3 regions of the Mucilaginibacter inviolabilis genome follow, and region 3 is predicted to be linked to each of the others. Evidence: riboswitches for the same ligand, from Rfam matches in the RefSeq annotation. Region 3 holds a riboswitch; each other region holds the start of a gene.

Region 1 (10,803 bases), 1.0 Mb from region 3:
AGCATCAATTAGTTCTTTAGATGAACCAGCCATTTCACTTAATATCAATACTCCATCGTTATTTATGCGACTGGCCACATATTCTTTACTTACCAGGTTCATACCATCGCGCATGGGAGTTACCAGGCATACATCGGCAGTATGATATAGGGCAGATAGTGTTTCAATCGGGAACGATCTGTAATAATAATGAATTGGCGTCCAATCCATGGTGCGGTATATGGAGTTGATATTCCCTACCCTTTTATCAATTTCTTCGCGCAGATGAGCGTATTGCGGAACGGTATCTCTTGAAGGTACCACAATCATGTAGAAGGTTATTTTTTCAATACACTCGGGACAAAGTTCCAGCATTAACTCAAAAGCCTGTAGTCGCTGTAATATACCTTTACTGTAGTCCAGGCGATCGATAGAAAGGATGAGTTTGGTGTCTTTGAAATTATTTTTAATCAGTTCAATCTGTTCTTTGACATCATCCTGCAGTGGTAAAGTAGCATACTTTTGCTCGTCTATTCCCATGGGAAACGATTCTACCACAATAGAACGTTCATCCATGGTAATGATGTTTGATGAAGTATTCACGGGTAAAATACGGGAAGTTGCCCCTAAAAAATGCCGTACATCATCAAAAGTGTGAAAGCCGATGAGGTCGGCACCGAGCATGCCTTCCAGTAGTTCAGATCGCCAGGGTATCAATCGGAACATTTCGTGCGAAGGAAACGGGATATGTAGGAAAAAGCCAATAGAAACATCTGGTAGTTCGCTCCTTACCAAGGCGGGTAAAAGTAATAGCTGGTAATCATGGATCCAGATGATGTCACCAGGTTCGGCAACACTTAAGATGATATCTCTAAATTTTTGATTTACAGTTCGATAGTAATCCCAGTTGGATTGTTTGTAATTAGCGTAAGTGGAAGCATAATAATGAAAAACTGGCCATAAAACCTCGTTCGAGAACCCTTCATAATATTGATTGATCTCTTCCTGATCAAGGAAAACGGGTATAAGACTTAGCTCTTTTAACTGATGGGAAACGTGGTCTTTATCCTGCTGCTCGGTAATCTCGATACCGGGCCAGCCTATCCATACATTATTATCTTGTTTATATATTGAACCTAAACCGGTTGCTAACCCCCCTTCACTTGACGATAAAACATACTCGTCATCCGCTTTTGAAATTTTGATAGGTAACCGGTTGGATACAATGATAGTCTTGGGCATATCTGCGAATTATATTAATAAACTGTACAGATTAATAAAGCCAGAAAGCCCTGATTTGTTTGCTTAATAGTTACAATGAATGGTAAGATAACAGGTTTGTGACATAAAAAAAGCCATCCTGAAGTATCAGGATGGCTTTTTACGAAAACTATTTAGAATTATCTTACTTGTTGGAAAAACTCCAGGTTAGCTTGTTGAGTGATTCTTACCAATACTTCATGGTTGTCGTTTTTAAGATCAACAAAGTATGAAGTTGGATCGATGTTGTCGTTCAGGTCGGTATTAGCCTGGTAAACGATAACCTCACCTATTTCGTAACCTTTGTAATCTTTAGCAATTTGTTTTAAAGTTTTAGCAGGGATAGCTTTAGCGTCAACACGTTGAGTTACACCTAAAAACTCACCATTCAGGTTATAGAAAGCAGTTTTCTTAACACCATCGATAGTGAAGGTAGCTTTCTGGCAATTTTTAGTTACAGTCCAGTTTACATCTTTTGCATCAGCAAAATCAACTGTGAAACCGTGTAAAGCGATGTATGAAACATTTGTTCCACCATCTACTACTTTTTTTACGCCGTCAGCGGCAAATACATTAACGCTTAATAAAGCGGCAATTGCTGTTGTTAAAAATATCTTTTTCATGTTCGTTTAAATTTTAAATCCATAACAAAAGTATGCTAAGATTAGTAATGTCACAAATAAAATTTAACTTTTATGAATATTTTATAATTATATGACTTTTAAGATGAAAAATTTAAATTTTTACAACTTACTTAGTGTATAATTTACAATATGTAAATTTAAAAATGCATAAAAAAATCGGTTTGGGATTAGCTAAACCGATTTTTCAAATTACTTTAACCTCAATTTAACCATTATCCGCGAAACCAGGATACAAAGTCATACCTCCATCCATAAAAATGGTGGTGCCGGTGATGTAATCTGCGTCGTCTGATGCCAGCCAGGCGGCAAGCTTGCCAATGTCTTCGGGCTGACCTATACGGCTATATGGTATGAGCGTGAGTAGTTTATCTAATGCCTCGGGTGTATCCCAGGCCGCTTTATTAATAGGTGTTTGTATAGCGCCTGGCCCTATACCTACTACCCTGATTTTGTGTGGTGCGAGTTCCTGGGCTATACTTTTCATAAACATGCTGATTCCGCCTTTGCTCGCTGCGTAGTTAACATGACCTCCCCAAGGGATTACCTCATGCACACTACTCATGCAAATGATCTTACCGGCTGCACGGCTCCGGTCTTCAACCACTCCCCTGCGTATGAACTCTTTGGCTGCCTCACGTGAGCATAAAAATTGCCCGGTAAGGTTAATACTGATTACCGTATTCCAATCATCCAGGGTCATATCTACAAATTTTGAATCCTTTTGTAAACCGGCATTGTTTACCAAAATATCAATGGTGCTATATTGCGCGAACATTTGTGCAAACATTTCCTTTACTTCGGCTTCGTGACTTACATCGGCCTGCACGGCAAATGCTTCACCGCCTGCTGCTTTTATTTCAGCCACCGTGGCTTCAGCGGCATCGTGATTGTGAGCATAGTTAATAACCAGCTTTGCACCCGCGGCTGCCAGTGCCAGTGCTACTCCTTTACCAATACCGCTATCGGCGCCCGTAACCAGGGCCGCTTGTCCTTTTAATGATGGGTTCATTGATTCATTGATTTAATGGTTTCAATATAACCAATGTATTTTACCTCAGAAGGTTTTAAAATATTAAAAATGTGTAAACAAAAAGAGATACATCTGATGCGTCTCTACAATAGAAAGAATATGTTGGTAATGATAGTTACAATGCCTTTATATAATCTAAAAACATATAAAGCGCTTTCTTTTTTCCGTCGGTAAGATCAAAGTCAATTTTGTGCATCAGGTAATCCTGGATGTCAAAATCCTCACGCATAGGTAATTCTTCAAAAAGTTCTGCACGATGGTCAAGACCATATTTCAGGGCGGCGTTAAACTCTTCCATAAAATCTTGTGGAATAGGCTTATTAGCTATCCAGCCTGCAAACATAAATGGTAAGCCGGTGAAGTTTTGCCATTCTTCGGCAAGGTCATAGGCATATTTATATTTCTCCTTTTTGCCAAAAGTACGGTCGCCAATTTGTACAAAGGCGGTATTGGCTTCTGTCGATTCGCTGTAGTCGGCAGCATCTTTAATCAATTCAGGTGTTACCTTCCAATAGTTTTTTAATAAAACTCTGGCCAGGTTATTGGATGAACGTGATTGCGGATCAAGCTGCAGATATTTGATGGCCTTAACATCACAATTACTGAAAATAAATACCGAATTTACAGCGCCAACAGCACCAATACAGTACTCGGATACTATTTCCCAATGCGGCAAATTCAGGGTGGCTGCTACCGGGATCAGTCCGATGTCAACCACATCATCAATTAGTTTTTGAGCGCAGTCTGACGGCATATCCAGGCTCAATTCAATTTTATCTAATATTCCACTATGTTGGATGCCGTATATAAAGGGTTTGGTGTTAGTGTAGCTTACAGCTGATATTCTTATTTTATTCACAGAAACGCTCTCTTTCAGGATTGTTTTAAATGTTCGGAGTTGTTAAAATCGACGATCTCAAATTTTTCGCCGTCATATATTACTTTGTATAGAACCAGGTTTTGATGCGGAAAGGTATCCATTTCGGTAAGGGATTTTCCGCTTAGGATGCAAAGCAACAAACGCATAGCCCGGCCGTGCATACATATCAATACGGTTTTTTCCTCGGGATGGCTCATGATTACATTAAGCGCTTCGCGCTCGCGTATTTCTACCTCATTCGGACTTTCACCACCTTCAAATTTGCTGTCTAGGCGGCCATCTAACCAGTCGCGCATAATTTGTAAAAAAGCGGCTTTGTTTTGCGCAGTTGCAGGTTGCCCCTCATGTATTCCCCAGGCCAGTTCGTCTAAACCTGATAATTTCTGATACGGTATACCCAAATCGATAAAAGGCTGAATACTTTGCTGGGTACGCTTCAATGCCGATATGTATATTTTATCAAAAGGTACACTTTTGTAAGCTTCATAAAATTGAGACGCTTGTGTGCGGCCTTCGTCATTTAAATCGGTATCCATTCCCCGGCCCTGTACAACGCCTAGTCTATTAAGCTCTGTTTGGCCGTGGCGAACTATATATAAGGTTTTTTGTATCATTCATTTTTAAGCTGAAAGCTAAACCCGAAGGCCTAAAGCTTTATCGCTTGTTTTATATTGCTTTCGGCTTTTAGCCTTCTGCTTTAAGCTTTTTATCTAGTTAATTACCGGCAACTTGTAATACTGCGGTTTGGGTTCAGTTTCTGGGAATTCAAAATTAGTAAAATCGGTTACCACATTATATAAAGTATCGCGCTCAATAGGCTGCCGTCCTACATTTTTGATCAGCTCAACCAATTGTTTGGTGCTCATGCCCGGGTGCTGTTCTTCAGCACCAGCCATGGAGTATATTTTGGTGGTATCATCCAGTGTGCCATCAATATCATCAACCCCAAAGTTCAATGATAATTGCGCTGTAGTACGACTGATCATGGCCCAATAAGCCTTAATATGATCAAAATTATCCAGGTAGATACGTGCCACGGCATAATTGCGCAGGTCCTCAACCACCGTTGACTCTGGTACGTGCGACATCTGGTTATCCTGGTTGCGGAATTTTAACGGGATAAATGTTTGGAAACCTCCTGTTTTATCTTGTAACTGGCGCAGGCGCTCCATATGATCAACCCGATGCCAGAATTTTTCGATATGGCCATATAACATGGTAGCGTTGGAGCGGCCACCCAGTTTGTGCCATTCTTCATGAATAGCCAGCCATTGATCGCCGGTACATTTATCTTTAGATATCAGGTCACGTACTTCAGGATGGAAAATTTCGGCACCACCACCGGGTATCGATTGTAAGCCAGCCTCTTGCATCAGGCGCATGCCCGTAGCGTAGTCAATTTTGGCCTTTTTAAATATATAATGATACTCAACCGGGGTTAATGCCTTGATATGCAGTTCCGGGCGATGGGCGCGGATACGACTAAAAAGTTCCTGGTAAAAAGGTACATCATATTGTGGCAAAACGCCTCCTACTATATGTACTTCGGTTACCGGTTCGCCGTCATATTTGGTCACCATGTTAAACATTTCGTCCATGGTGTACTCCCAGCCTTCTGATTTTTGTTTCAGCAGGCGTGAGTATGAGCAAAATTTGCAGTCGTAAACACACAAATTAGTAGGCTCAATATGAAAATTACGGTTGAAATAGGTTTTATGCCCGTGCCGTTTTTCGCGGATGTAGTTGGCCAAAACGCCCAGATAACCCAGGTCGCCCTGCTCGTACAAGATCACGCCTTCATCAAAGGTGATGCGTTCACTGTTGAGAACTTTTTCGGCAATGTGCTTTAAATCAGCGGATAGATCCGGATTTTGTAATAATAACTGTAAATTACCTTCAGCTTCCATGAAAAAAACTTTGCGCAAATGTACTAAAAAGCATAAAACTATGCTTTATGAGATAATTCATTACAAAGTGGATGGAAGTAAATGACACTAAAATTGCATAGAGGTTATTGCGCCTATGGTTATACCATTAAAACAATCATCCTGGCAACCATTTGGAACATAGCCGCAATTGGATATCATGCCGTTGTTTTTTGCTTCAAAATAAATGCTGTTGGATTTCTTATCAGCCTTAAGCCAAACGGTTTTAGCCTTTTGATAAACAGCATCTAAAGTAAGTGACTCATCTGTGTCGTTAGAATGTGTATTGATATGGTCAGCGTCTTCGTGCCATTGTTTTATGGTATCTTTTTGACTGGTGCCGTTTCGCCTAAGTTGCGTCGAAATAAAATCACGTGAAACAATTTTACCATTAATTACACTGATTTTAGTCTCCGATCCATAACCGAAAACAGATCCCGAGCTAGTGGTATATTGATATGAATTTTGTGCGTTGCTTTTGAAGCTTAACCAGATGTTATAGCTTTTATTAAAGTCGCTTTCATTGGCAATGTTATCTTTTTTGCAGCCAGCCATTGAAATTAAAATAATGATAGCGGATAAGTAAAGTGTTTTCATGATGCAGGTTTTTAAATATTACGGAAAAATTATTTCCCCCGCTACACCTTATAAAAATAATCTTATTTAATTTGGCCAAATGAAGATTGAAACTATAGCTATCCATGCGGGGAATAAAAAGGACGAATCGTCAAAAGCTGTAATACAGCCTATTATATTATCTACCACTTTTGAACGTGGTATTGATGGTGATTTCCCGGGCGGGCATATCTATAGCCGGTCATCAAACCCTAACCGCTGGTCGTTGGAAAATGTATTGGCTAAGCTGGAAAATGGTGTGGATGCGGCTTCTTTTTCATCGGGTAATGCTGCGGGCATGTCGATTTTCCAGTCGCTGCCCGCGGGGACGCACATTATAGCGCCCGATGATATGTATCATGGCTTACGTAACCAGCTTAAAAATCTGTTTGCCGGCATTTTAACTTTTGATTTTATCGATGTAAACGATACAGAGGTGTTGCAGCAGCACATCAGGCCAGAAACAGGATTGATATGGTTGGAGACTCCATCAAATCCGCTGCTTAAAATAACTGATATCAAAAAGGTAGTGGCTATTGCCAAAGCCAAAGGTATCAGAGTGGTTTGTGATAATACCTTTGCTACTCCGATATGCCAGCAGCCGCTTTCATTAGGAGCAGATATCGTGATGCACTCAGCAACCAAATATTTTGGCGGCCATAGCGACCTGATGGGTGGCGCATTAATTACTGCCGAAAAAAGCGAGTGGTGGCAAAAAATACGCCAGGTACAGGAAATGGGGGGCGCTATCCCCTCTCCAACTGATTGTTATTACCTCGTTCGTAGTATTAAAACATTGCCCTATCGGGTTAAAGGCCATGTACAAAACGCTCAACTGCTGGCTGAGTTTTTAGAGCAACATCCTAAAGTTGAGCGGGTGCTATATCCCGGTTTGCCATCGCATCCGCAACATGACATCGCTAAAGAACAAATGCTGGCTTTTGGCGGCATGTTATCCTTTATTGTTAAGGGTGATGAAAACGATACGCATAACATCATCAATAAACTCAGCTTATTTACTCGTGCCACCAGTTTGGGAGGAGTTGAAAGCCTGATAGAGCACCGGGCAACTGTGGAAGGGCCTGATACCAAGACTCCAAGAAATCTCCTCAGAGTATCTGTTGGCTTAGAACATATTGATGATTTAATCGCAGATTTGAAGCAAGCCTTGAGTTAAGGATAAAGGTGAAGGGCGAAAGGTAAAAGGCTTTTTTATGGTCATCCACATAAAACTTTTTGCCCTTAACCTTTCACCTTTTACCTCAAAGAAAAATTTAATTTGGTTTTTTAAATTATATCACCCTATATTTGCAACAATATTTGGTAGCGATACCATTGATCAATTCTCCGCGATAGTTCGGGTTTTGATTTATAAAGAAGCGGCGAGAGATCAGGCTCAATGACCCGCTGGCAACCCTCCAAAATTGGAGAAGGTGCCAATTCCTGTCCCGGAAAATAACCCCGGGGAATATAAATTTATAACCATGAAAAGTTTAATTAAATTTAGTCAGCACAACATTTTTAATACCTCAAACGGTAACATACAATCTATTTGCTCAAATATCAGCAATATGTGTATGTGTTGCTGCTGCTGATCGACTTAACACGTCCTCTTTTTCCGATCCCGAAAAACAAACGTGTTGCAACAACTGGTAAAGATCATTTACCGGCAAGTTAAAAATCCATCAAATCGTCAAAAAATTAATTAAACACATTTCAATCTTACAACTATGTCTGCCAACAATTTAAAATTCGAAACCCTTCAATTACACGCCGGCCAGGAAGCCGATCCAACCACTGGTTCACGCGCTGTACCACTTTATCAAACCACCTCATACGTATTTAAAAACGCGGAGCATGGTGCTAATCTTTTTGCGCTGAAGGAATTTGGGAACATCTACACGCGTCTTATGAACCCCACTACCGATGTTTTTGAAAAACGGGTAGCGGCTTTAGAAGGCGGTGTCGCAGCTTTGGCTACAGCATCGGGGCAGGCGGCACAATTCATTGCTTTAAACAATATATTACAGGCTGGTGATAACTTTGTGACCTCTCCTTTCCTGTACGGCGGAACCTATAATCAGTTTAAAGTAGCTTTTAAGCGTTTAGGTATCGATGTTCGTTTTGCAAAAGATGATACTGCTGAAAATCTAGAAGCTTTAATCGACAATAAAACCAAAGCCATTTACCTGGAAACAGTAGGCAACCCGGGTTTTGCCATTGCTGATTTTGAAAAGGTAGCAGCATTGGCTAAAAAACATGACCTGCCCCTGATTGTCGACAATACATTTGGCGCCGCAGGTTATTTATTTCGCCCATTGGAGCATGGTGCACATATCGTGGTAGAATCAACTACCAAATGGATCGGTGGACACGGAACCAGCATTGGAGGTGTTATAGTTGATGGAGGTAATTACAACTGGGGTAACGGTAAATATCCACAGTTTACAGAACCATCTGAAGGTTACCACGGGTTGGTATTTGCCGATGTATTTGGTATTGACGGCCCATTTGGTAACATCCAGTTTATTATACGTGCCCGTGTTGAAGGTCTGCGTGATTTCGGCCCTTCACAGTCGCCGTTTAATGCCTGGTTGAATATTCAGGGTTTAGAAACTTTGTCATTACGGGTACAACGCCATGTAGATAATGCGCTGGAATTAGCTAAATGGCTGGAGCAACATCCGCAGGTAGCTAAAGTTAGTTATCCGGGTCTGCAATCGTCACCGTATCATGCGTTGGCAAAAAAATATTTAAAAAATGGTTTTGGAGCGGTGTTGTCATTTGAGATTAAGGGCGATAAACAACAGGCAAGTCATTTTATCGACAGCCTTCAACTGGTAAGCCATCTGGCCAATTTGGGTGATGCCAAAACGCTGATCATTCAACCATCTGCTACAACGCATCAGCAGCTTTCTGACGAAGAACAGTTATCTGCTGGTGTAACACCAACATCGTTAAGGGTATCAGTAGGCATTGAACATATTGATGATATCAAGGCCGATTTTGAACAGGCATTTGCCAAAGTAGAGCAGCTTGCCGCAGAGTTAGTATAGTTTTTTTTAAGTGATATAGTAAAGTTATAAGGGATGGTTTTAAGTCTGAACCAAAGATTTGAAACCACCCGAATAACAAAACAAAAGGATGAATACAGAAATATTTAAGTACACAGAAGCATTTGAATTCGAATCGGGCCAGGAAATACAGGATCTGGAAATTGGTTTTCATACCTATGGCAGACTGAATAAGGCGAAAGACAACGTGATCTGGATCTGTCATGCCCTTACCGCCAATGCCGATGTATTTGACTGGTGGAAAGGTTTGGTAGGTACCGGGTTCCTTTTTAATCCCGAAGAGCATTTTATTGTGTGTGCCAATATCCTGGGTTCGCCTTATGGTACAAGCAATCCACTAAGTGTAAACCCGGTAAGTGGGCAGCCTTATTATCAAGCGTTTCCGCAATTTACTATTAGGGATATCGTAAAAGCACATCAGTTACTCGCTGATCATTTACAAATCAATAATATACATATTTTGATAGGTGGTTCACTTGGCGGTCAACAGGCAGTTGAGTGGGCTATTATAGAACCTGAACGGATCAAAAACCTGATCCTGATAGCTACAAATGCGCGTCATTCTCCATGGGGTATCGCATTTAATGAGTCGCAGCGTTTGGCTATTACTACCGACCGTACTTTTTATGCCAATACGCCAGATGGTGGCCAAAAAGGGCTTAAAGCGGCCAGAAGTATAGCTCTGCTCTCCTACCGTGGATATAAAACTTATTCCATAACCCAACAAGAGGAAAGCGATGATAAAACGGATGATTACCGTGCATCGACTTATCAAAGCTACCAGGGGCAAAAACTGGTGAACCGGTTTAACGCATATAGCTATTGGTATCTCACCAAAACTATGGATTCACATAACGTGGGTCGTGGTCGTCATGGGGTTGAAAAAGCCTTAAGTCAGATCAAAGCCCGTACTCTGGTTATTGGGATTCATTCTGATGTATTATTCCCGATTGATGAGCAACAATACCTGTTCCAGCATATCCCGAAATCAGCTTTTGCTGAATTGGATTCGTTTTATGGGCATGATGGATTTTTAATTGAAACAGAAGCATTAACAAATATTATCACATCGTTTTTTAAAACCGATGTAAAAGGAAAAATTATAGAATTACAACGTACAGCGTAATGAGTAAAAAGTTAAATATCGGATTATTTGGATTTGGAGTTGTTGGGCAGGGGCTTTATGATATCGTTAAAACCAAAAATTTAAACATTGAAATTGTAAAATTTGCTATCAAGGATCCGCATAAAGAGCGCTCCCTGCCGGCACATTTATTTACTACCGATCGGGATGAATTGCTTAATAATCCGGAGATCAATACCATTGTTGAGCTGATCAATGATACTGAGGCTGCTTTTGAAATTGTATCAAGAGCTTTAAGTTCGGGTAAAAATG
Region 2 (10,803 bases), on a different contig from region 3:
TTACAAAGGAAAAATAAACAAAGTCCAGGTAATCCGGATGTTTTTCATCGCCGGGAAAATCAAGGCCTCCTATTGGTTTTTTGTTGCTATCGCCGTCCGTATCAGTGGTATAATACATATGCGCATAACGCAGCGTAAATATGGTATGCACCAAAATCCAGGAAACAATAACCGATGCCATACTCAGCAAAACATGCTCGGTTACCGCCTCGGCCGACAGGTGTTTGGATGATTTAAGCAGAAAAAATATAGCCAGTGTACTCACTAATGAAGCTATAATCACGAACAGGAATATCAATGTACGACTGGAATCCTGGATCCGGGCTATCTTACGTACTTCCATGGGGTGAGATGACAGGATGATCACCCAATCCATAATAATAATGGCTAATGCAAAAGCAATCCAGGTAACCAGGATTACTGCCGGCACACTAAAATGCCCCAGGGACACAAACAACACAATTCCGCTTATCACCAACGAAATAAGCATCCGGTAATGAGCATCCAACCTAAACCAAACCTTTGATTTTATTTTATTTGCAGGCATAAGAAAAGTTTATACCGTAAATATGGCGATGAATTGTGTAGAATTAATGAACTATGTAAAAAAGAATCAAGAGATAAGAGTCAAGAATCAAGAAAAAATAACTGCAAGGCAATCAGATCAACAATTTTTGCTCTGTCTTGATTCCTGACTCTTATCTCTTGACTCTCACCTAATCCTCCTCTTCCACTATCCAGGCTACGCGGCCAACCTGCCCATCATCCAACTGCACTTTGATACCTCGCGAATGGTAAGCGGCGCTGGTAAGTAGTCTTTTTACAAAACCACGGGTTAGGGTTCCGGTACGCTGGTCTTTCTTCAGGATAATATCAACTTCCAGGCCTGGGTATATATCGCTTCTGTTTTGTCCGTTCATATTTATAAATGGCAAATATCAGTTTTTTGCCAGGTAATTTGTTATAAAAGTTTTTACTACTTCTTCGTTTCCGGCATCAAAACCATCTATTTTTTTTACTATTTGCCTTTTACTATTAACCAGGTAAATTTGTGGTACCCATCCTAAATTATATTGTGCATTAGCCCTATTAACCTGTTTAGCGGGTATAATTAACTGCTGCCAGAGCATATTTTCTTCATTCACGGCCTTTATCCATTCAGTCTTTTGATTATCAACCGATACGCTTACAAATCTTAAATTATCGTTTTTACAGGCAGAAGCTATTCTTTTTAACGACGGGATCTCCCGTCTGCAAGGGCCGCACCAACTGGCCCAAAATACAACCATATTCAGTTTCCTAGTGGTATCAATCAGGGTTACCTGCTTGGCATCCCTGTCAACGAAAGTGGTATTTGGAAATTCGTTCTTATTTTGGGGCTGATCATCAAGAAACTGTTTGATATTTTTACCCTGATAGGATGTTTTTATTTCATTGTTAAATTCATCAAAAATGCTTTTGTTTTGCTGATGGCTTAGATCATACTTGAAATTATTAAATGCAAAAAGTGCCCAGTAAGCATCAGGAGTATCTTCAACCAGCTTTTTAATGCGTGCAGCCTGAGCCGATCTTTTAACACTATCCTTACTGATCCTGATAAACGGCAGATCGAAATTTTTGAAATAAAACTCGTTCTGATGACCTGATATTATGCTTATACCTTTGTTGTTTGCCAGATCCCCGGTGAGCGTTGTCAACCCTGGTTCCATAATAAAAGCCGCATAAGCCGATGGCTTGCTTTTATCTACTGTATAAGGGTCATTAATGCTCAGAAAACCACTTTTCCCTTTTTCATCGTGGTACTTCAACAAAATCAAATCGGCTATGAACGCGGTATCGGGATGACGGCTAAACTCAAATTTGCCATCAATAACTTTTGCGGAATCAATTGCAGGAGAGCCTATCGGATAATTGAGATGTAAGTATACCCATTTTGCATTTAACCCTTTAATATTGCCCGTGATAGTTATGCTATTGTCATGCTTACATGATACTAAAGCGACAAGCAATAAGAGGAATGCAATAAATAAGTTTTGCAAGCTTTTCATAGGTGTAGGCGGTTGACTGTTATGCAATAACAACAGAATAACCAATTTATTGTGTTACCTATTTCACCAGCTCTTTTATCGCCGTATCAACCTTTTCAAAATCAAAATTAGTCAGTAACTTATCAAAGGCAGCAGTAATCTGCTCGTTGCCCAGGTTGCCTATGCTCCCTTCGTGGGTATGGTTTACGGTTTTGTCGGGGTTAAAATCGCCCTGTTCAATAGCCAGACCTATTTGTTTGTAGGCATCACGGAAAGGGGTACCGTTCAATACCATACGGTTCACTTCTTCCACACTGAAGAGGTAAGCATATTTGGGATCTTTTAATATATCGGCATTTACGCTGATGTTCTGCAGCATAAAAGTGGCCATATGCAGGCAGCTTTTCAGATCGGTAAAAGCCGGGAACAACAGCTCTTTCAGCAATTGCAGCTCGCGGTGATAACCCGATGGCAGGTTGGTGGTCATCATGGCTACATCAGTTGGCAGCGCCTGCAGGCGGTTACATTTGCCGCGCATAATTTCCCAAACATCAGGATTCTTTTTATGCGGCATAATACTGCTGCCGGTAGTCAGCGTATCCGGATAACTCACAAAGGCAAAGTTCTGGCTTAGATATAAAGCCTGATCCATAGCCATTTTAGCCAGTGTAGCTGCAATGGACGACAAAGCCTGCGCGATGATCCGCTCGGTTTTGCCACGCCCCATCTGGGCGTATACTACATTATAATTTAAACTATCAAAACCCAGCAATTGGGTAGTTAAAGTGCGGTTTAAAGGAAACGATGAGCCATAACCCGCTGCCGAGCCCAGTGGATTTTTATTGGTGATGCGATAAGCCGCCAAAACAAGTTCCAGATCATCAGCCAGGCTTTCGGCATAGGCACCAAACCATAAACCGAATGACGATGGCATAGCTACCTGCAAATGTGTATAGCCGGGTAGTAAAACATCTTTATGTTTTTCGCTGAGCGTGATTAACTGCCGAAACAGTGCCTCCGTTTCTTCAACTACCTGCTGTAGCTGGTTGCGGAAGAATAGTTTCAAATCAACCAGCACCTGATCGTTACGGGAACGGCCGCTGTGAATTTTTTTTCCGGCATCACCTATGCGTTGAGTCAATAGCATCTCCACCTGCGAGTGTACATCCTCTACCCCATCCTCAATAGTGAAGCCACCTTTTTCAATATCGGCATATATGGCTTTTAGCTCGCGCTGTACCAGGTCAAGATCGGCAGCGTCCATCAATCCTATGCTTTGCAGCATACGGGTGTGGGCCAATGATCCTAACACATCAAAGGCGGCCATTTGCTCATCAAATTCCCTGTCGCGGCCAACAGTAAAGCTCTCTACCAGTTCATTTACATTGGTAGTTTTTTGCCATAACTTACTCATGATGCAAATATGTACATTAAGGAGAAATAAACCCCAAAAAAATGAATAATCCCTAAATCTGTATTAAACCTTTTTAATATTTATAAGTCATAATTATTACCAATATTTTACAATGCTTTTAATCTTATTTAATATTAAAACATTACCTTAACCATCATTTATTACCTATGAAAAATAACATTTACCTTATTATTGCCGCTGCTTTATTGCTTAACAGCTGTTCAAAGAAAAATGATATGCCGTTTTACCCACCGCCGGCTAAGGCTGTTATAAAGGATGCAGGCACTATTGCTTTTAAAATTGCACCCCTGGCCGGTAATCAGGTGCAAATTTTTCTGCGGTATGATCAAAATCCCGCACCTTCAAAAATCATCCTGAAACAAGATACCAATACCTTACAGACTGTAACTGTATCTAAAAATAATACTAATAACTACTCGGCAATTATTAATTACGCTTTTAAACCCGGCGTTAAGTACAATTTCAAAGTGCAAACCGTTGTGACTTCAGATACTATCCGTCAATATAGTATTAATGATTATACCCATCAGTTTGTTCAGGCTTTTAATTATAAAAAACTATTGGATCTGAAACAAAGCCTAGGCCCCGAAGCACTTGACATCTCACCTTCCCGAAATTATTTATTTATAACCGACGATGTGAATAATGTGCTTTATACCAAAAGAATATCATTGAAAACTTTTGCAGTGGATGTTATCAGCGATAAATTACCATCCACCTTTATAAGAGCTGTATCAGATAATGAGTTACTTATTTACGGTGATAAAAATACAGCCAGTGTTCCACCGGTAACTATTGACCGGGGTAGCGACAGGGTTACGTTAGCTAAATACAATATAAACACGCAACAATCAACTTTTGTTGATTTTGTATCTTCGGGTTACGGCCGGATTTCCCGTATTGTCAATAACCATGTATTGGTAACCAATCCTATATTTGAAGATAAAACAGCTTCGCTTATTAATCTGGCCGATCTGTCAAAAGTGAAATATTCATTGGATAATTTTGATTTTACCCGCATAAACGAGTATAGTGCAAACCATATCCTGTATGCTAATAATTTGATTAACACTACCAATGGCTCTATGTCTACCCCGCTGAATCTTGATCAAAATTCCGGTTTAATTGATATTGATAATACTTCGGGCTATGCATTTGTGAGTTCGGCAAAGGAAAATACAGCTAAAGATATATTAACTGCCTTCAGCGTTTATAAAGATGGTTCCCCTGTATATCAATCAGCCTATACCTATGGAGACGGAACTTACCCTCCGGTGATAGCCAATATAAAAGGCGATATCTTAACTTTTTACAGAACCTTCAACTACAGTACCCAGGTACAAATAGACGGGTATTATACCTTAAATTTGAAAACTAAAGAAGTAAAACTTGTTCAGGCCGACGGTAACGGTAATCTGTATGTGGTGAGCGATTATCAGCTACAAGATGGCAGCATTATATCCGTAAGGACCGATGGTGTATATCGTATAACTCCTGCCAATTAATTTTAATCTACTGAAATTAAGACAGATAAATACAAAATTCATTAAAAGAATAAAATATTCTACTAAATCTATAGGATTTATATAAAAACAATTTTATATTTGCAGTGTCAACAACGACAAATAGTTCTTTATCACGCTTATCAAGAAAGACTGAGGGAAAGGCCCAAAGACGTCTTAGCAACCTGTACATCCGCATAATGTAAAAGGTGCTAATTCCTGCTCCGCATAGGAGAAAGATAAATAAGATCTTACCCTTCCATCTTCCATAAGTGATTTATAGTTTTTTTTAAAAAGTCGCGTGACCGAGAGGATAGGTTAAGGTCTGCAAAACCTTCTACGGCAGTTCGAATCTGCCCGCGACGTCAAATTTTCTCCCTTACTTTTATACTATTTATCGCCCTGAGATAAAATCCAGGGACTTTGATGGTGAAATCACATAACATTAAAGATAAAACATGGATGTCTCGGTGATCTCCGTCGAACCATGATGGGCAAGGCTTCTAAGGCCATAAATTCCCAATAATCTACATGGCATACAGCAAGCCTTCGGTTCCCTGCCAAATTTCAAATCGAAAAAAATTGGCTAAATCGTTATTATTTGGTATTCTTGGAATTTATGCACAACCCCGGTGCAGCTGCTTTTATCCTGTATAAACCAAACACTAATGATCGAACACAAACTCAATAACGAGATTCTAAAAACTAAACAACACTTTGAAATTCTTGATGGCTTGCGTGGTATCGCGGCCTTCGCCGTGGTAATTTTCCATTTTATGGAAATAGCCTATTCCGATTACAGTCAAAACTTTATCGGGCATGGTTTCCTTGCAGTCGATTTTTTCTTTTGTCTGTCGGGTTTTGTGATCGGGTATGCTTATGACGACCGTATTGGTAAAATGGGCATTATGGAGTTTTTTAAATCCCGGATCATCAGACTGCACCCTTTAGTTATTTTTGGCTCGGTACTGGGCCTGTTAGCGTTTCTTTTTGATCCTTTTGGCGGTCACCCGGAGCTGTACAGCGCAAGCAGGCTAATCCTGTTATTTTTAATGTCTATACTGCTTATTCCCTTCCCGGTAATGCCAGATCGTTATTTTAACCAATTCGGCTTTAACGCTCCGGCATGGTCGCTATTTTGGGAGTATATAGCCAATATTGTTTATGCTTTTGTCCTTTGCCGTGTTAATAAACGGGTATTGCTTGTGTTAGCGATATTGGCGGCAGTAGGTCTTTGTTTTGTGGCTTCTCATTCCGGAAACCTGATGGGCGGCTGGGGTAAGGGCAACTTTTGGGATGGCGGCGCCCGCATCAGCTATTCGTTTTTAGCCGGCTTATTGGTATATCGCTTTAACTGGATCATCAAAAACAAACTGGGCTTTTTAGGACTGGCGGCGCTGCTGGCTTTAGCTTTCCTGATGCCTTTCTCTACTAAATGGAACTGGCTTTCCGAAACCCTGGTAGTGCTCTTTTACTTCCCGCTATTAATAGCCTTAGGTGCAGGCGCAGCCTTAACCCAGGGGATAAAGAAATTGTGCGTATTCTGCGGAAAAATATCATACCCATTGTATATGACCCATTACTCGGTAATGTGGATGTTTGGGAAGTATTACGCTGCTCACAAACCGGGGCCTGGCCAATTGGGATTAATTATCCCGGTTTCGGCCATATTGCTGGTTGGAATAGCTTACCTGGTGATGGTGATCTATGATATACCGGTACGCAGATATCTGACAGCTAAAAGGAAGCAGGCTTAGATACTAACCATGTCCTCAACTTTCCATATACTTATAACAAACGACAGCCCGGCTCCTTTTTTAAGGATGCCGGGCTGTTTGATTTAAAGCAACAGGAGAGCCAAAAACCACTCGCTCAGTAGGCAATCAATTAACTATTAACTACTTATAACCTTATTATAAAATATAGAATGCCGCCTGTTTTTGCTGCTGGTTGTTCGTCACCATATCGGTCACTTGTGGCATTTCGTCTTTCAGCATTTGTTTCAGATCCTGCTCAATTTTCCGGCTGATGGCGGTGGTAGGAGTATCTGTCGGCATATTTTCAAATGGATCTTGCAAATGGATAGCCATTTTTTCGATCAGGAAAAATGCCGACGAAATAGCGATCACCAGCGGCACCTGTAATATGCCAAAAGACTCCATCAGGCTAAAAGGTAACAGTAGTACAAAAAACAATACTAGCCAGTGTATATACACGCTATATGTAGCCGGGAATACGGTATTCTTGATCCGCTCGCATCCACCCATGGAGTTCATAAAACTGGTCAGGGTGCCATCCATAGTTACCTGCTGGTACTCGTTAACCCAACCCAGTTTGTACAAAGTGCGCAAATCATGCCCTTGTAACTCATTTAAAGCCAGCGGCACATGATCTACATTACGAATATTCCGGACATCATCATCGCTTAAAAACGCCTCCAGGTTTTGTTTAGCATCTTGTTTACGCAGGTGGCGGCTCAAACTGTAGCACCAGGCTATCTGCCGTTTTACAATCCGTTCTTTGAGCGCCCACTTCTCGTCGCCGTCAATACTGCTGTCAACAAAGGTGAGTACCTGGCGGGTAATCGTACGGCAATCATTCACAATGCCGCCCCACAAAATACGGGCCTCCCACCAACGACCGTATGCCTGATTTGACCGGAAAGCCAGTAACAGGGATATAATAGTACCCAATATGGTAGGTACCGTTAAGGGGATGGAAACTTCTCTCAAGTCATAGTACTGATGCACCAGGTAAATAGCCGAGGCATAAATGGCCACCATGATGAGTTCTTTTTTTATTTTTCCGAATACATAGGTAACCGGGATGTTTTCTTTTAGTAGCATGATATTTAATAATTTAGGGGTTAATTACTCTTGTTCTGTTAATTCTGGCTCCTTGGCAATGAGGTTTACTATTATGCCATCTGTTTCTGTGTTGTCAAGCACCCGTTTGCCGCATTTTTCAATCAGCACTTCGGGGTCAATGCTATTTTTAAAAAGTAACTGATAGTTATCGTGCGGTGGCACAATGGCATCCACGTTATGTGCATCCAGGTAGTTATTAAAAACCGCCACGGTACTGCCATAAAAAATATCGATATGGATACGGTTGATCAGGTGACTGAAGTCTTTTTCAAGATCGCGGCAGCGGATATAAAAATTATCAGGGATCTGCCTGTACTCAGTTGAACGACGCGACAGCATCAGCAGTTCGCCTATGTTATCAGTAATCTTCAGCATGTGTACCAGCCTGATATCTACTTTTTGCGGATAGTATTGCTGAGCTATGGTTGGTATACTTTGGAGCGATTGGTAGGTAAAATCGGTGGGGATGAACAGCGTTTTCATAGTCGTAATTATTAATGGTTAAACTTGTACTGTTTTGTTTGATACAAGTGTAGCCACCAATAATTAAGATGATCTAAGAAAGTTATTAGAAATTGATTAGAGTTTTACGCCGATGCCTCTACAGGTAAAAACACCTTGATCTCGGTACCTTTACCAACGTCTGAACGAATACCTATACTCCCCCTGTGCAAACGAATAATGTTAAGTGTTAGAGGTAAGCCTACCCCATGTCCTTCGTAGCTGTGCGTATTGGAGGCCCTGAAAAATGGTTCAAAAATATGCTGCAGTTCACTTTCGGGTATACCTATGCCCTGGTCTGTAATGGAGATAATCACTTTATTATTTTCGGTCAGCAACCTTATTTTCACCATACGGTTGTCCGAATATTTACAAGCATTGCTGATAATGTTGGTAACGGCCAGGCGCAGTAAGTTACTGTTACCGCTTACATAAAGCAAGTGCTCGTCGGTTGGCATATCTTCCAGATCAATCTGTATATTACTGTCGATATTGATCCTTTTGATTGATTCTGAAGCGGTCATCAAGAGCTCATCAATCCGGATGCTTTCCCAGCGCTGTTTTTTACCGTCAAAGCCCGATTGTGCAAGCGTCAATAAACTATTCAGTATCTGTCCCAGCTTTTCAGCCTCAGAGTAGATGATACCAAATACCTCTCGCTGCTCCGGGCTTACATCAGTTTTACTTATGGCCAGTTCAGCTTCGCTACTGATAATGGTTAAAGGTGTACGCAACTCGTGCGAAGCATTGCTTACAAAGTTGTTTTGCGTTTCAAAAGCGGTTTCCAGGCGGTTAAGCATGTCATTGAAGGTATAAGATAGTTCGGCTATCTCGTCCTTGCCACTCAATTCATCCAGCCTAAAATGCAGATTATTGGCCGTTATATTTTTAACATTATTAATGATACGCCGTACCGGCTGAAAGGTATAAAAGGAAAATATTTTACCTATAAAATAAACCAGAATCATAGCCGCCAAAAAGCCATAAACCAATATTCTCTGCAGATCTTTCAATTCCTGAAAACCGGATGGGTCAATGGCCGAAACAATAACAATATATTTACTATTACCTTTTGTAAATACCCTGCCAGCATAAAAAATATTATCAACCTTATAGCGTGCCGCACTATCTTTTAAGATATTTTTAATAAAACTGCTTTTAGCATCAATTCCTCCATTTATATTAATTTTATTAAGTGTATCCGTGCTAAAAAAATGTTCTTTTTCTGATTCCAGTTTTTCCAGATAACGGTTTCTCACTTCCTGATAAGCCTGGCTTTTGGCACCAGGAAACAGGTGCACCTCGGCCGATATATTTACACGGGCTTCCAATCGCTTAAAAAAATCGTCGAAACCAAACCTGTATACCAGGTAAAAAATAGTGATATTGAGCAATAACAATATCACGCCAGAAAGTAACAGGAACAGTAAGGTTATTTTACTTTGTATTTTCATCGGGCTCTCCCTCTTTCATGATATATCCCATACCAAAAACTGTGTGTATGAGTTTTGAACCACCACCTTTTTCTAATTTTCTGCGCAGATAGTTTACATATACATCAACCACGTTGGTACCCATATTAAAATCAATATCCCATACACTTTCCAGTATCTGGATACGTGACAGTACTTTTTTCTGATTCTTTACAAAATACTCCAGCAGCCGGTACTCTGTAGCCGTGAGTTTTAATGGTTCCTGGTTACGGTAAGCTATTTTTGATTCGGCGTTAAGCTCCAGGTCGCTGATGGTAAATATATTTTTAGGTTGTAGCTCGCCGCTTTTACGACGTAGCAGCGTTCGCAAACGTGCCGCCAGTTCGGCAATTTTAAAGGGTTTTACCAGATAATCATCGGCACCACTATCTAAACCATTCACAATATTTTCGGTAGAGTCAAGCGCAGTAAGCATAATAACAGGCACTGTTTGTTTTTGCTGCCTGATGAGCTTACACACTTGTATGCCGTCCATTACGGGCAGCATAACGTCTAGTATCACCAGGTCAAAATCATGATCAAGCGCCATTTGCAAACCGGTTGCTCCATTTCCTGCAACGCTTACTTCGTAGCCAAATTCTGCCAGTCCGCGCTTTATTACCGATACCACATTGGGTTCATCCTCAACCAGTAATATCCCCATAGTATTAATTTGTATAAATTTTAATCTCCAAACGCTAAAGCATATTAACCGCGTCCGGAGATATAGTTAACAGCAAGACCAATTATTTCTTTGATATAAAAGCTCCATTTGTTTAGCGAATCGGCACTGGGCACAAACTCGCTTAAACTAAAATTGCCGGTTCCGGCCATATAATTACAAGGATATGGTAATACATCAACACCCATTTTTTTAAAGATCCGTACCGAGCGGCGCATATGAAAAGCAGAAGTTACTAATAAATACGGCCCCCGCTGTGCATGCTTTTGAAGCAGGGCTTTTGTTAAAGATGCATTTTCCAAGGTATTACGCGATTG
Region 3 (10,803 bases):
TAGAATTCATCCTAAATGAAAAGAGCTTTCAAGGAGAAAGGTTTTTAAATAGGAGGTTAAAGATGTTGGCTTTAGTTTTTGGCATATTAAATCACGGGCTGTAAAGTTAATACTAAAAATATTAGTATTTTATTTATCTTTGGAAAAAAATTATAACCCTTAAAAAATGACTACGCATAGCTATCTGACCAGGGAGGCTAAAGCTTTTGTAAAGCGAATCAATGGCCCCGATGAAATCATAAGGGTAGTGCCCGGCCATCTGCCCGGCAAAGTAATTCAATGTTATCAGTTATACACTGCTTTTGAAGAAAAGCCTGATAACCTGGGCTGCATTTTATTTGATGAAAAGGGATACTGGATTTATGATGGCGACCTATTATCTGTCGGAGAGCAGGAACAACTGGCTAATTTTATCATCAATTATGTAGAAAGGCTATGAAAAAGAAGATTAATTATAGATTGACCTTAGCGGAAAAGCAAATATTGAAAGCTAAAAAAGTAAGCCAAAAATTATTGCAGGACTACGCCCCGGATGAGATTGCCACCCTGTTGGAGGCCTCTGTTCAACGGGCCCGGGAATTAAACGCGCTTGCGGAATTTCAAAGTATACCATTGCTGGGTATTAATTTTGCAGAAGAGCTCATCAGCCAGGGATACTACAAGCTGGAGCAACTCAAAGGAAGGTCAGCAGTAGAGCTTTTTAATGCTTTTGAACAGCACTGCGGTACCTGGGCCGATCCTTGCGTGGAGGATTCCTATCGTTTGCTGATACATTATATTGAAAATCGCGACGACAGTAAACGCTGGTGGGATTTTACCGCCGAACGCAAGGCTTATCGCGAAAAATACGGATTTCCCGCAAACCGCCCTCAAAAGCCCTGGTACCAAAGCGGAAAGTATTCCCAAATGAATAACAAACAAATTGATTAAGGCGCTAACGTAAGGGGAGATAATCCGGAGTAATTGATTCTGTAGCTGGTTTTAAATTTTGTTCCTTTAAAAAGTAGTATTTCATAATGGGGCCTGATATAATCATGGTTACTATGGTCATCACTACCAAACCTTCAAATACGGGCTCGTTGATTATTTTTGCCTGTAAAGCTAACAAGCCCAAAACAATTTCCTGTGAACCACGGGCATTCATCCCGAAAGCAACGGCTATTGATTCATTTTTGCTCATCCCGCTCAGTATACTGCCTATCCCTGCACCTACAAGCTTTGCAAGGCATGCTATGACTAGGATAATGGTTACAACTTCAAGGTTGAAATTGGCAATAAAGTTGAGCCTTAAGCCAACTGAAGCAAAAAATAAGGGCGCAAGCACATTGATAGTAAACTGATGAAGCACATGTTTATGTTTTTCGGTAAAGTATTCGGAGTCGTTGATTCCTACGCCAACTAAAAAAGCACCAAAAACACCACGTACGCCAAGTCCTTCTGTAATACAGGCGCTAATGAGGCATAAGCAAACGGCAACCGTGAGTACCCTGCCAGGTTTATTTTTTTTACCAGCAAATGCCAGTAGTTTATGCATTAGCCAGCGCCCTGCAGTGAGCATAAAAATGGCATAAACTATAACGGTACTTACCTTCCAGAAAGAAGCATCCTGTTTACCGGCATTCATGAGCTGGATGATCACCGAAAACAGTATCCAGCCTAAAAAATCATCAACCATAGCGGCGGTAAGTACAATGTTGCCAATGCGGGTATTCAGGATATCCAGGTCAAGCAATATTTTGGTTATAACAGAAAGGGCAGTAATGGATAACGCCGTACCAAAAAAAAGCGACGTTACCAGCTGGTTGTTAAAGCCATTGGCGAAATGACTTTGGTAAAGAAACCAAACCGAGCCAAAGCCTATAGCAAATGGAAAAAGGATGCCGGTAAGACTTATGCTGATAGCCTGCTTACCATTTTGACGGATCTGTTTCAGATCTACCTCAAAGCCGGCAATGAACATCAGCAGAATGATACCAATATTGGCTATCCCGTCAAATGCCTCAAAGGAGTGAGGTGCGGTAAGGAAAATACCTTTAAACAGATCCGGAAAATATAATCCCAAAAGGGTAGGTCCTACAATGATACCTGCAAAAATTTCGCCTATGATGGCCGGTAATTTATACCTGCGGCAAAGCTCCCCCAGCAAACGCGCCGGAATAAGAATAATTAAAAGTATAAGCAAAAAATGTACGATCTCTGCCGAACTGAGTTTGGAAATCATGATGGGTAATTATTGCAGGTTTTCTTTTACTTCTATCCTAAGCTGATGCGTGTTAAATACATGTGAGTATGGTTGAACGCTTTTTGTTAAAAACACACTCCCGCCAATTACGCTATGGTGTCCAATCACTGTTCTGCCGCCCAATATGGTGCTGCGTGCGTAAATAATCACGTTATCTTCAACCGTTGGGTGGCGCTTGATATCTGATAATACCTTGCTTACCTGTGATGCACCCAGTGTTACCCCCTGATAAATAGTGACGTTTTTACCTATGATGCTGGTTGCCCCAATTACTATGCCTGTACCATGATCAATACAAAAAGGGACGCCTATAACTGCCTTGGGATGGATATCAACCCCGGTTTTACCATGGGCGTGCTCGCTTAATATTCTTGGTAAAATGGGGATGGAAGCTTGTGTTAGTTTATGAGCTATCCGATAAACCGCAATAGCATAAAACCCAGGATAGGAAACGATAACCTCATGAACACTGATAGCAGCCGGATCATTTTCATAGATCATCGACGCATCATGGCGTAAGTCCTGGTAAATCTCGTCGAGCGAATTATAAAAAAGACTGACCGCTTTTTGTATATCGATATTCCGTGGATCAAGGTAACTGAGCAGGATGTTCTCCAGGTCGATCTGGTTTTTCTTCAGATGACCGCCATAAATGGATAATTTGTTTGACCGGTTATTCGGAAACAGGAACTCAAAAAGATCAAACAACCACCCAACGCAATCGCGGATGGATGGTGTAGCTTCCCACTCTGCTTTATGGGTTTGATAAAGCAGCTCAATAAAGCTGTCGAATTTATCGTCTTTCATGTAATGGCTTATCGTTTAAGACTGTGAAGCGTATTTACCAGCAAATCAATTTCGGCACAGGTATTATAAAATGCCAATGACGGCCTCACCGAGCTTTCGACACCAAAACGGCGCAATATAGGTTGCGCACAATGATGGCCTGAACGAACCGCTATACCTTCTTTATTTAATGCCGCGCCAACGTCTTCTGTTTTATAACCATCCAATACAAATGATATTACGCTTGCCTTGTCTGGTGCTGTGCCTATCAAACGTAAACCTTTAACCTCTTTTAAAAGCTGGGTAGCGTATACAAGCAGGTAATGCTCATATTTTGCTATAACAAGCATGCCTATCCGGGTAACATAATCAATAGCGGCTCCAAGGCCAACTGCGTCTGCAATATTTCCGGTTCCGGCCTCAAATCTGGCGGGAGCGTCATGGTATTGGGTATGCTCAAAGGTCACATCCTTTATCATATTACCGCCGCCTTGCCATGGCTGCGTTTCGTTAAGCAGATCTTCCTTGCCATATAACACCCCAATACCTGTTGGGCCAAAAACTTTATGCCCCGAAAAAACAAACCAATCAGCGTCAAGTGCCTGTACATTAACTGGCATATGCGATACCGATTGAGCTCCGTCGACCAAAACCCTGGCCCCTGCCAGATGCGCCAGTTGTATGATCTGTGCGGCGGGGGTAACGGTACCCAAAGCATTTGATACCTGTGTAAATGAAACCAGTTTAGTTTTAGGGCCAAGCAGTTTTACGTATTCGTCGAGCAATATCTGCCCATCATCATCAACCGGAATAACTTTTAGTTTCAAACCCTTTTTTACTGCCAGTTGCTGCCACGGAACAATGTTGGCATGATGTTCCAGGTGGCTTACTACAATTTCGTCACCGGGTTGCAGATTTTGCTCGCCCCAGCTTTTGGCTACCAGGTTTATGGCTTCTGTGGCCCCCCGTACAAAAATGATCTCATTTATGGAGGCTGCGTTCAGGAAGGCCTGTACTTTTCTGCGGGCGCCTTCATAGGCATCAGTGGCCCTTGCCGCAAGTTCATGGGCGGCACGATGGATATTGGAGTTTTCGTGCTCATAAAAATAGCTGATGCGGTCAATTACCTGTTTGGGCTTTTGCGTAGTGGCAGCATTATCAAGCCATACCAATTGTTTGCCATTAACGCGTTCCTGTAATATCGGGAAATCGCGCCGGATAATATTTACATCAAAAGGGAGATCTATAATATTACTGATCCCCGCTTTTGATGCTTTATCAGCCGTGGGTTTTACGCTCGGTAAACCATGGTTGCCATTTAAAAAGTAGAATGGTATTTCCGGTGCTAACGGTGCCCCGTTAAAAGGAACGGAAATACCGGGACTGGAAGTGTTTATTCCATCAAGCACTTTTCGCAATTCAGTTTCAAAATGCTGATCCTGTTGATAAGGAAGCTGTAGCAGGTTGTCTGGAACTACAGATAACTGTTCGATAGGAAATTGCTGCTTTGTTGGATTATGGGAGATCAGGTCTGTTTTCTCTAAATAAGAATCATAATTAAATCCCTGTTGTGCCGGTAACTGCCCTCCAAAAGCAGGCGAGCTGTACGCAGGCGCAGAGGGTGAAGTTTGTTGACTACCATTTAAATTAGGATCGGTAAAGCTGGTTTGCGGATCTTTCAGATTTACGGCATTTCCCTGGTTTATGGCTGATGGCGAAATTCCGCCCCCACCAATGGTACTGGGCGGAATAGATTGATTAGGGGCAGCAGGAGCTTCAAAGGAATTAATATCAGGCAGCTCGCCCAAAAGGGACTGACTTTGCGGGGTAAATGCCGGAGAATGACTGAAGAAACCTGTTGGACCGGCTTTAAAAAGCTGATTGGCCAACTGTTCCAGTTCCTGTGCGCTGGGTATATTGTCTGGATTAATATTTATACTCATGATAGTTACCTAAATCAACATCTTCTAAAACAGCAATGGCATCATCAACTAAAACAGCCAGGGAGCAATAAAGCGAAACCAGATAAGAAGCGATGGCTTTATTGTTGATACCCATAAAACGCACGGATAAACCGGGCGATTGTTCTCCGGGAAGACCTGGCTGGTAAAGCCCTACCACACCCTGCCTGCTTTCGCCAGTACGTAGAAGAATGATCTTCGATTTATTATTGACAATAGGTAATTTATCAGATGGAATAAGCGGTATACCTCTCCAGGTAATAAATTGCGAGCCAAAAAGCGATACTGTTGGCGGCGGTACGCCCCGGCGGGTACATTCGCGACCAAACGCCGCAATGGCCAGTGGATGCAGCAAGAAAAATCCTGGTTCTTTCCAAACTTTGGTTATCAGTTCATCCAGATCATCGGGAGTAGGAGGGCCGAGCCTTGTTTTAATTTTTTGAGATGGGGCAATACTGCTCAGTAAACCATATTCAGGATTGTTGATCAGTTCGCTCTCTTGTCTTTCCTTAACTATTTCAATAGTAAGGCGCAGTTGCTCGCTGATCTGATTATAAGGTTTGCTGTACAGGTCAGAAACACGTGTATGTACATCCAGCACCGTGTTAACAGCGCTTAGGTTATACTCACGTGGATTTTCTTCATAGTCAACAAAAGTTGATGGAAGCTCGCGTTCATCACGCGATGAGCAATCAACCTCTACATTGTTGGCATCAACAACCTTATTTAACCGGTAAACGCCAGATTCAACAGGGATCCAGTTTAATAAATGTGTTAACCATCGTGGTGTAATGGTTGACAATTGCGGAACGGTACGTGTTGCTACTGCTAACTGTCTGGCAGCTACATCGCCAAGGGCTGTTTGTTTTGGTTTTTGATCGGGCATTTTTTTGATGGTAAATAATTATCTTAAAGAATGATTGATGAGGAGCTGTTTAATCAATGGCTACCTGCTTTGCAATGATAAGAAATAAAATATATTAAATCTATAGGATTTATAGATTTAATTATATATTTGCCACATCAGTTCTTTAATACTTATCGAGATAAGACGGAGGGAAAGGCCCCATGAAGTCTTGGCAACCTGTACAAAATTTATAAGATGTAAAAGGTGCTAATTCCTGCTCCTGCTAAAGGGGAAAGATAAGAAGCTACAGGTTTATATAAATATCTCTACAGCTCTGTCCCCGGTAAGTTTTATAGAATACAAATTGATAACTGAAAAATTATAACCTGGCTATAAATGAAAACCTATCAAACCTTAATCAGTGCCTATCATGCAGATATGCATTGTTGTTGCTAACAATTGAAGCGTTCAGCAATAAAATAAACCTACATCTTCAGCACATTACCCCGAATGAAAAAACTATTACTAGTATTCTTAACATATATCATCAGCACGGTTTCTTATGCACAGATCCTGGCACCTGTAAAATGGTCGTACGGGGCAAAGAAGATCGATAACGAGCAAGCTATTGTATTTATAAAGGCAACCATTGATAAAGGCTGGCATATTTACTCACAACATCTTGCCGATGGCGGACCGATAAGTACTTCTTTTAAATTTACCAAAAGCGATAATTATATACTAAATGGCAATACCTCAGAGCCTAAAGCAGTAAATAAGTATGAAAAAGCCTTTAGCATGAATGTGCAGTACTTTGAACAGTCGGTTACGTTTCAACAAAAAATAAAGCTTAAAAGCGGGCAGGCATCGGTTAATGGTACCGTAAATTATATGGTATGCAGCGATAAGCAATGTTTGCCGCCCGAGGAGGTTGAGTTTAGTATCCCGGTAAAATAAAAAAGCGTAATACTTAAATTAATATAGTTTAACAGATCAATCGCCACCAACTGAGCTGTTAAATGGATAGCAAAACTGAAGGTTATCTAAACCACCTATTTTGCGTCCGGCTTATACAACAAATACCATGAATCTGAAAATGAATTCTCTCACTAACGCTCACATACAGAATGGTGGCATCCTTTTCTGTTGTTACCAGTATTGTTAATTCGCACAGTTCATCCCGGAAATTGATCCTGAAATAAGATCAACATCCTGGCTGTACTAAGTGCGTTGCTTTGCTATGGTGGTAAAACAGGCGTGTGCTGTACAGTCCAGGATGTTGATTATATTAAAAATTGAACTAAACTAAAAATATTATACTAAATCTATAGATTTACTTGTAATTATAAAAATTGTTATTATCTTTACAGCATTCTAATTAACCCCACCATTAATTAGTTGATTTATAAAGACGAAGGGAGAGGAAGTCTCGATGATCTTCAGCAACTTTTCAGCTTGAAATAAGTGCTAAACTTTTTTCTGAAATTTTTTTAGAAATATAAATTAACTATTGTCATGAAAACATTAAAGTATCTACAATCTTATGTGCGACCAGCATCAGCCTTGCGATGTTGCAGTATTCAGTTTGCCTTTTGGTTTTAAGCATTAACAGCTAAAATTTTTTTGTGTGCTTTTTCCGGTCTTTAACAGGGCCATGGGATTGTTGTGCCCAAATCTCAAATCCGGCAATTATCATAGTAAAACTTCCAATAACTAAATTTTATAAAAATATGAACATTCACAATTATTTAACTAAAGCAAAATGCCTGTCATTAGGTTTGCTGATCAGCGGCGCAACGTTAGCTGCGGATAAAAATCCTCCCTCCAAATTTATTAAAGAAGGTGTTTGGCGAGGTGTATTTACAGTAAGTGAATCGCAGGTACCCTTTAATTTTGAACTAAAAGGTAAAGATGCCGAACACGCCGTATTTACGCTGATCAATGGTTCGCGCCGTGATAATTTCCATGTGAAAGCAATAGGCAAAGATTCTGTTTACATAAAAATGAATACCTATGATGCGGCTTTAGTAGCTAAAATTGAAGACGATGGTAAAATAAGTGGCGAATACCGTAGCCTGGTACCCGGTTTCAGAGGCAACTCACTGCCTTTTACTGCCGAATACGGTAAAAGCTATCGCTTTGTGGAACCTGGTAAAGATGTTGTCCCAAAGGCAGATCTTTCCGGTAAATGGGAAATCAAGACCTATAGTAAGGAAGCCGTCCCTGCATCTATCGCCATTTTAAAACAAAAAGGTAATAAACTTACTGGGGTTGTGATGACCGTAGTAGGTGACACCCGTGAGCTGGAAGGTACTGTTCAAGGCGACGAGTTTGCCCTGAGCGGCTTTACAGGCCCAAGTCCGTTTATTATCAAAGGAAAAATCAATCCCGATGGTACCATTAGCGGAGAAGAAGGCTTTGGGATCTACAAAAATCTGAAGTTTGATGCCGCCAAAAATGAAACAGTGGAATTGCCCGATCCTTATAAGCTTACATTTTTAAAAGAAGGCTATAAAAAGCTTGATTTCTCTTTCCCGGGTATCGACGGTAAACCCGTGTCGCTGAGCGATAATAAGTACAAAGGAAAAGTGGTGATTGTAGAGATTATAGGTACGTGGTGCCCTAACTGTACAGATCAAACTGTATTCCTGTCGCCATGGTTCAATAAAAACCATAATCGTGGGGTAGAGGCTATAGCCATTGGTTTTGAACAAAAAGACAGTCTTGATTATGCCAAGTATACTTTGGGTAAACTCAAAGAAAAATACGCTATCAACTATGATATAGCTTTTGGTGGCTTGGCAGATAAAAAGCTAGTTGCTCAAAAACTCCCTGCGCTCAATAAGTTCATTGCATTCCCCACAACTATTATTATCGACAGAAATGGCGATGTGCGCGAAATATATACCGGCTATACAGGTACGGTAACCGGTAAATACCACAAGGATTATGAAAAGAAATTTAACCAGCTGCTGGATAAACTGATAGCTGAACCTGCACCTGAAAGTGCAGCAGTAAAAGATTCGGCTACACATCCGGGAAACTAACATTATTAACCTATCTATAATCAATCAAATGAAAACACTTAATCTGATTACTTCATTCAAATGCCTGACAGTAGGCTTGTTGTTTAGCGGAGCCGCCGTAGCTGCAGATATCCCACCTTCTGCAAAATTTATAAAAGAAGGTGTATGGCGTGGCGTATTTACCGTGGCCGAATCAAAAGTACCATTCAACTTTGAGTTTAAAGGTAAAGATGCCGAACATGCCGTATTTACCTTGCTTAATGGAAGCCGCCGTGATAATTTTCATGTGCAGCGTATCGGCAAAGATTCGGTATTTATAAAAATGAATACCTATGATGCTGCCCTGGTTGCCAAAATAGAAGATGACGGGACTCTGAGCGGTGAATATCGTAGCCTGGTACCTGGTTTCAGAGGCAATTCCTTGCCTTTTATAGCTGAGTATGGCAAAAGCTACCGCTTTGTTGAACCAGGTAAGGATGTAGCTCCTGCAGCTAACTTAACCGGTAAATGGGAGCTTAAAGTTTATTCAAAAGAACAGGTACCTAATAAGATAGCCATTTTAAAGCAAACAGGTAACAAGCTTACCGGTGTTATTATGCAGGTAACCGGTGATAGCCGGGAGCTGGAAGGTACCGTTCAGGGCGATGAATTTGAGCTATCAGGTTTTACCGGACCGAGTCCCAAAATCTATAAAGGAAAGATCAATGCCGATGGTACTTTAAGCGGAGAGATAGGACAGGGAATTTATGATAATACCAAGTTTGATGCCGTGAAGGATGATAAAGCCGAGTTGCCTGATCCCTACAAACTTACCTATTTGAAAGAGGGTTACAAAAAGCTCGATTTTACTTTTCCAGATTTAACAGGCAAGCCTGTATCATTAAGCGATGCCAAGTATAAAGGCAAGGTCACCATCATTGAGATTGTTGGTACCTGGTGCCCCAATTGTACAGATCAGACGGTATTTCTATCGCCTTGGTTTAACAAAAACCACAATCGAGGTGTAGAAGCCATAGCCATAGGTTTTGAGCAAAAAGACAGCTTGAAGTATGCACAGTATACCTTAGGGAAACTGAAAGAGAAATACAATATCCAGTACGATATCCTGTTTGGTGGCCTGGCCGATAAAAAGCTGGTATCGCAAAAATTACCTGCCCTGAATAAGTTTATAGCTTTCCCAACCACAATCATTATCGATCGTAAAGGTGATGTAAGGGAGATATACACAGGTTATACCGGCACGGTAACAGGCAAGTATTATGCAGATTACGAGCAGAAATTCAATAAGCTTTTAGATGAACTGATCGCAGAACCAGTTCCGGCCAGTGCATCGGCAGTAGACTCTCAAAGTAATACGCAAAAAGGTAAATAATCATTAATACACCCCGGTAAAGCTTAATACTTTACCGGGTAACATTTAACATATTGAAAACAGATACAAAACAACTATCCACCATGACAACTAAACTAACCATCGCAACTTATTCCGCAGCTATTATTTCTATAGCAACTTTAGCTACAGCTTTTACCCCAAATACAACTACAGCCAACCTTCCGATAAAAACTATTTCGGCACACAGACACTATAAGGCTCAAAGTTTTAAGGTTGATAATCAGGGTAGTAAACTTACCTGGCAAGCTAAAAAAGCAACCGGCGATCATAACGGCGAGGTTAAAATAAGTAACGGCCAGTTTACAGCCGAAAATAATGTTTTAAAAAGTGGCACTTTTGATATCGACCTGAATACCATTACTGATGCCGACCTAACTGATCAGGCCTCGAACGATAAACTGGTAAGCACCCTTAAAAGCGAAACTTTTTTCAGTACTGATAAGTTTCCAAAAGCAAATTTTGTGATCGTTTCCGCAACTAAAACATCTGGTAACCAATATGATGTTAAAGGCAAATTAACCATTAAGGGTATTACCAATGATGTGAGT

The links. Region 3 has a riboswitch for S-adenosylmethionine ahead of G7092_RS08035 (peroxiredoxin family protein). Riboswitches for the same ligand answer to the same signal wherever they lie in the genome.
Region 1: linked by a shared signal. The riboswitch ahead of G7092_RS03885 (O-acetylhomoserine aminocarboxypropyltransferase/cysteine synthase family protein) and the one ahead of G7092_RS08035 (peroxiredoxin family protein) in region 3 are both predicted to bind S-adenosylmethionine.
Region 2: linked by a shared signal. The riboswitch ahead of G7092_RS24775 (acyltransferase family protein) and the one ahead of G7092_RS08035 (peroxiredoxin family protein) in region 3 are both predicted to bind S-adenosylmethionine.

Annotation. Positions count from the first base shown of each region.
Region 1 covers NZ_JAANAT010000001.1:980,996-991,798, forward strand. The annotation lists gene G7092_RS03845 (bifunctional alpha,alpha-trehalose-phosphate synthase (UDP-forming)/trehalose-phosphatase) at 1-1,221, opposite strand, end outside; gene G7092_RS03850 (hypothetical protein) at 1,380-1,862, opposite strand; gene G7092_RS03855 (SDR family oxidoreductase) at 2,089-2,892, opposite strand; gene G7092_RS03860 (menaquinone biosynthetic enzyme MqnA/MqnD family protein) at 3,029-3,772, opposite strand; gene G7092_RS03865 (histidine phosphatase family protein) at 3,787-4,407, opposite strand; gene mqnE (aminofutalosine synthase MqnE) at 4,504-5,700, opposite strand; gene G7092_RS03875 (hypothetical protein) at 5,788-6,315, opposite strand; gene G7092_RS03880 (trans-sulfuration enzyme family protein) at 6,395-7,510, shown strand; SAM riboswitch class I at 7,700-7,810, shown strand; gene G7092_RS03885 (O-acetylhomoserine aminocarboxypropyltransferase/cysteine synthase family protein) at 8,064-9,389, shown strand; gene G7092_RS03890 (homoserine O-acetyltransferase family protein) at 9,478-10,533, shown strand; gene G7092_RS03895 (homoserine dehydrogenase) at 10,533-10,803, shown strand, end outside.
Region 2 covers NZ_JAANAT010000004.1:284,795-295,597, reverse strand. The annotation lists gene G7092_RS24800 (DUF1345 domain-containing protein) at 1-547, opposite strand, end outside; gene G7092_RS24795 (YwbE family protein) at 717-920, opposite strand; gene G7092_RS24790 (TlpA disulfide reductase family protein) at 939-2,048, opposite strand; gene argH (argininosuccinate lyase) at 2,107-3,441, opposite strand; gene G7092_RS24780 (hypothetical protein) at 3,609-4,967, shown strand; SAM riboswitch class I at 5,102-5,210, shown strand; gene G7092_RS24775 (acyltransferase family protein) at 5,633-6,721, shown strand; gene G7092_RS24770 (bestrophin family protein) at 6,878-7,810, opposite strand; gene G7092_RS24765 (hypothetical protein) at 7,835-8,314, opposite strand; gene G7092_RS24760 (HAMP domain-containing sensor histidine kinase) at 8,419-9,786, opposite strand; gene G7092_RS24755 (response regulator transcription factor) at 9,770-10,468, opposite strand; gene G7092_RS24750 (YdcF family protein) at 10,513-10,803, opposite strand, start outside.
Region 3 covers NZ_JAANAT010000001.1:1,999,717-2,010,519, reverse strand. The annotation lists gene G7092_RS08070 (hypothetical protein) at 167-439, shown strand; gene G7092_RS08065 (helix-hairpin-helix domain-containing protein) at 436-930, shown strand; gene G7092_RS08060 (cation:proton antiporter) at 935-2,221, opposite strand; gene G7092_RS08055 (serine O-acetyltransferase) at 2,231-3,049, opposite strand; gene G7092_RS08050 (family 2A encapsulin nanocompartment cargo protein cysteine desulfurase) at 3,058-4,971, opposite strand; gene G7092_RS08045 (family 2A encapsulin nanocompartment shell protein) at 4,955-5,875, opposite strand; SAM riboswitch class I at 6,025-6,139, shown strand; gene G7092_RS08040 (protein-disulfide reductase DsbD N-terminal domain-containing protein) at 6,347-6,793, shown strand; SAM riboswitch class I at 7,237-7,341, shown strand; gene G7092_RS08035 (peroxiredoxin family protein) at 7,567-8,883, shown strand; gene G7092_RS08030 (peroxiredoxin family protein) at 8,912-10,234, shown strand; gene G7092_RS08025 (YceI family protein) at 10,318-10,803, shown strand, end outside.